2 regions of the Pseudomonas sp. F-14 TE3482 genome follow, and region 1 is predicted to be linked to the other one. Evidence: riboswitches for the same ligand, from Rfam matches in the RefSeq annotation. Region 1 holds a riboswitch; the other holds the start of a gene.
The links. A riboswitch is a leader RNA that binds a small molecule or an ion and turns the genes downstream of it on or off. The one in region 1 is predicted to bind cobalamin.
Positions count from the first base shown of each region.

Region 2: another riboswitch for cobalamin. It lies ahead of cobO (cob(I)yrinic acid a,c-diamide adenosyltransferase); the one in region 1 lies ahead of AB7M26_RS18855 (CbtB domain-containing protein).

Region 1 is NZ_JBRJII010000001.1:4,151,536-4,153,921, reverse strand. Features, by position in the region: gene cobW (cobalamin biosynthesis protein CobW) at 1-219, opposite strand, end outside; cobalamin riboswitch at 321-536, opposite strand; cobalamin riboswitch at 789-1,016, shown strand; gene AB7M26_RS18855 (CbtB domain-containing protein) at 1,138-1,344, shown strand; gene AB7M26_RS18850 (CbtA family protein) at 1,356-2,063, shown strand; gene AB7M26_RS18845 (cobalamin biosynthesis protein) at 2,060-2,386, shown strand, end outside.
Region 2 is NZ_JBRJII010000001.1:5,870,444-5,872,829, forward strand. Features, by position in the region: gene AB7M26_RS26610 (cobyrinate a,c-diamide synthase) at 1-866, opposite strand, end outside; gene cobO (cob(I)yrinic acid a,c-diamide adenosyltransferase) at 877-1,488, opposite strand; cobalamin riboswitch at 1,570-1,820, opposite strand; gene AB7M26_RS26620 (hypothetical protein) at 1,975-2,386, shown strand, end outside.

The DNA.
Region 1 (2,386 bases):
GGCCAGTTCGTAGACGCGGCCGTTGGCTTCTTCTTCGGTACAACCGATCGAGCACTGCTTAAGGATTTCGCCGTCGATGCCCAGCTCGCCGAACTCGTTGACGATCACCGCGATGCGACGGCCCTGGGCGTTGTCGAGCATGTGGCGCAGCAAGGTGGTTTTGCCCGAGCCGAGGAAGCCGGTAACGATGGTGACAGGGAGTTTGGCCAGTGTTTTCATCGGATGCCCTTTGGCAAGGTGGCGGGCATACGGGACGACAATCGCAGCGGCGGATGCACGCGCGCAAGAGTTCCGCCACCGGATCACCCCGCCCGGTTGTAGTGAGAATCTGTATCGAGGCAGGTCTCCTGGCTGACGGTGTGCCGGGCGAGTCAGCCTGGCATTCGCTGCGCCTTCCCGCGAACCTGATGGATCAGGGCTTGCAGTGGCGTGGCAGCGAACATCACCGTTCACAGTTGCGGGGGCAGCCGCGGCATCGACCGCGTTCCCTTCTTAGCTTCGGCAGACGCCGAAGAACCTCGAAAGCGCAAGGCTACGCATCGTGTGGGGGCGGGTCAATGTCCTATAGGAGAATGTGATCACCTGTGGGGGTTTGCCTGTGGCGAGGGAGCTTGCTCCCGTTCGAGCGCGAAGCGGTCACAATCAGATACATGCGGTCTGCCTGTAGATATGCAGTGCATGGTTTTACGACTGCTTCGCAGCCGAGCGGGAGCAAGCTCCCTCGCCACAGGTATTTGGTGTCAGTTGAGAACCCTTGCCAATTGACGCCCAACCCCCGCCCATGCTCTCCTACACGCCTTGTTACGGGTGCCCTTCACAGGGTGAAACGGGAAACCGGTGAATCATGTGCTTTACTCTAAAGCCATGTCAGTCCGGTGCTGCCCCCGCAACGGTAAGCGAGTGAAGCGTCAAATCCACTGTGCCCGTCATACGGCATGGGAAGGTGATGCTTGCAGGTTTGGGCACAAGCCCTGCCCCTCGCGAGCCCGGAGACCGGCCCGCAACACAAAGTGACTTTTACGTTCACTGAATAACAAACCCGCGGTGGGCGGGCGCTGTTCGAAATCTCTGCCTGCCCCGGCGTACGGAGGTTTTCATGCGCTCTATTCACCCGCTGACAGACCAGAGGGAAGCGCCATGTCGATCATCAGCAGCACCGCCAGCAACACCGATAAAAAGAGCACGATCAGCACCACCACTACCCTGAGCCAACGCCTGACCGCCGCTTTTTGTGCGTCGATTCTTGGCGCCAGCCTTGTGTATTTCGCCGGTTTCTCGCACATCGAAGCGGTACACAACGCCGCGCACGATACCCGTCACAGCGCCGCATTCCCGTGCCATTGAGACCTGCTGACATGATCAAGCGTATTGCGCAAACCGCAGGTTTCACCGGGCTGCTGGCCGCCCTGCTGCTGACCCTGCTGCAAAGCTTCTGGGTGGCTCCGCTGATTCTGCAGGCCGAGACCTACGAAAAATCCGAGCCGGCCGCGGTTGAAATCCACGAGCACGCCGCGGGAGCTGTCACCGCTCACACCCACGATGCCGAAGCCTGGGAGCCGGAAGACGGCTGGCAGCGCGTGCTGTCGACCACCGGCGGCAATCTGGTGGTGGCGGTGGGTTTCGCCCTGATGCTCGCGGGCCTCTACACCTTGCGCGCTCCACGCCGTACCTCTCAGGGCCTGCTCTGGGGTCTGGCCGGTTACGCGACGTTCGTGCTGGCGCCCACCCTCGGCCTGCCACCTGAGCTGCCGGGCACTGCCGCGGCGGATCTGGCGCAACGGCAGATTTGGTGGATTGGCACCGCCGCGTCCACAGCAGTCGGCATCGCGCTGATCGCATTCAGCCGCCACTGGCTGATGAAGATCCTTGGTGTGGCGATCCTGGCCGTGCCTCATGTGATTGGCGCGCCTCAACCGGAAGTCCATTCGATGCTCGCGCCGCAAGCCCTGGAAGCGCAGTTCAAAATCGCTTCGCAGCTGACCAACATGGCGTTCTGGCTGGCCCTGGGCCTGATCAGCGCCTGGTTGTTCCGCCGCAAAAGCGATGGCCAATACTCCGCATGACTGACGTCAGCGCAGCGCCGACCCTGGTGGTCGGCCTGGGCTGCCAGCGCGGCTGCCCCGTCAGCACGCTGCGGGCGCTGCTTGATCAAGCGTTACAGGCCCATCAAATCGAGCTCCGTGAGATCAAGGCCTTGGCCAGCATTGACCTGAAGCGCGAAGAACCCGCCCTGATCGAACTGGCCGAACAGCTGGCATTGCCGTTGATGTATTTCAGCAGCGAACAATTGGCCGGTTATGAACCGCAACTCAGCCACCACTCGGACATCGCGTTCGAACGCACCGGCTGTTACGGCGTAGCGGAAAGTGCCGCGCTGGCACTGGCC
Region 2 (2,386 bases), 1.7 Mb from region 1:
CCGCCCGGCAGATAGAGGCTGTCTGCCTCAGGTAATTCGCTGTCGCGGATCGGCGAAAAGAAAGTCAATTCGGCGCCCATGGCCCGCAGCAGATCCAGGCTCGCGCCGTAGGTAAACGCGAAAGCTTCATCCCGGGCCACGGCAATCCGCACACCGGCCAGCAACGGTTCGGCTGCGATCATTTCAGGCGCGGCGAATTCCACGGCTGGCGGCAGCGCCACATCGCAACTGCTGGCTAATGAGTCGGCCGCCGCATCGAGACGCAGGTCGAGATCATTCAATTCACTGGCCTGAACCAGGCCGAGATGCCGACTTGGCAATTCGATGCCGGTCTCCCGGGACAACGCTCCGTACCAGCGCAAACCTTCAGTCAGGCTGCCTTCGAGCAATTGCGCATGGCGCACGGTGCCGACCCGATTGGCCAGCACACCGGCAAACGGCAAATCCGGCTGATAACGCGCAAGGCCCAGGGCCAGCGCGCCAAACGTCTGCGCCATCGCGGTGCCGTCGATCACGCCGAGCACCGGCACACCGAAGTGCCGCGCCAGATCGGCGCTGGATGGCGTACCGTCGAATAGCCCCATGACGCCTTCGATGAGGATCAGATCGGCTTCGCCAGCGGCTTCCCACAACAGCCGTCGACTTTCTTGCTCGCCGACCATCCACATGTCGAGTTGATAAACCGGTGCGCCGCTGGCGCGCTCGAGAATCATCGGGTCGAGAAAATCCGGGCCGCATTTGAACACGCGAACCTTGCGCCCCTGATTGCGATGCAAACGGGCGAGCGCGGCGGTGACAGTGGTCTTGCCCTGGCCGGAGGCCGGCGCGGCGATCAGTACCGCCGGGCATTGACGATGGCTATTCATAAAGTGCAGTTCACAACTCGACGCCTTTTTGCGCTTTGATTCCGGCCTGGAAGGCGTGCTTGATCATGCCCATTTCAGTGACAGTGTCGGCCAGTTCGATCATCTCGGGCTTGGCGCCGCGACCGGTGACCACCACGTGCTGCATCGGCGGACGGGCCTGCAAGTCGCTGAGCACCTGATCGAGATCGAGGTAGCCGTGCTTGAGGGCGATGTTCAATTCATCTAACACCACGAGGCCAATGGCCGGATCACGCAGCAATTCGCGGGACACTGCCCAGGCGGCTTCGGCGGCGGCGATGTCGCGCTGACGGTCCTGGGTTTCCCAGGTAAAGCCCTCGCCCATCACATGAAAACGCACTTGCTCCGGGAAGCGTCGGAAGAACAGCTCCTCGCCAGTGCTGGTGCGCCCCTTGATGAACTGCACCACGCCGCACTGCATGCCGTGGCCCATGGACCGCGCGAGCATGCCGAACGCCGAACTGCTTTTGCCTTTGCCGTTACCGGAAAGCACCAGCAGCAAACCGCATTCATTCGGCGAGTTGGCGATGCGTTCGTCGATCACCGCTTTTTTTCGCAGCATGCGCGCCAGATGGCGTTCGTCACGATCGGGAGTATCAGTCATGGGGGAGCTCTCCGTTGGGGCTGGATAACGGCGGGCAGGCACAAGAATAGACGGCAAGAAGCCTGGCATCGCCCACCGTGATGCCGTTGGATGAATCAGGCCGGTCTCCGGGCTCATGAGCGGCTTGCGCCTGACTGCGCGCCTTCCCATGTCGACAGTCGACACAGTGGCTAGGGCCTGATGACAGGCCCTCGCGCAGCTTTTACTCATTTACCGTTGCGGGGGCAGCGCCGGGATCGTGATCATTCTTCGCTGGAAGAAATTCACTCACCGGCTTCCCTGTTTCACTCTGTCGACCAAGGTCACAGAGCACCTGAAACAAGCCGCGAAGGTTAGAGGGTTGGGGATGGAGCGTCAATTAAAGCCGGGACACCGCTGAGCGAATAACTGCCGTCGATCAATTAACTGACGCCAATCTTGTGCCACACTGCCAGCAGTGATATCAAAGAGCCACAACCTGACAACACAATAACAAGGGTGAGCCACATGCAAGGCATGATCATCAGCAATCCGAAGCTGGAATTCCTGCGGCCGGTACTGGAACGCTGGTTTGACTGTATCGACCGCTACAACACCGTGCGCGGCGATAACGATACACCTTACTGGTACGACGAAAACGCCAACCTCGGTCTGCTCTGCGCCGCGGCCTGGATGGCAGAAATGGTCACGCTGGCACAGACGTCGACCCGCAAACAGATCGAAGAAGGCGAACGCAACGCCCGCGCCGATCTGTTTATCGCCAGCAGCGAAGAGCGCGCGTATCTCCAGGCCACCCAGCGCTGGCCACGGGTCAATAGCCTGAACCTGACTCAGGCATTGGCGGACATCACCAGTGACGCGAAGCGAATCAGCTACGCCAGCGATCTGAAACTCGGCTGTCTGTTTGTCGCGCCACAAA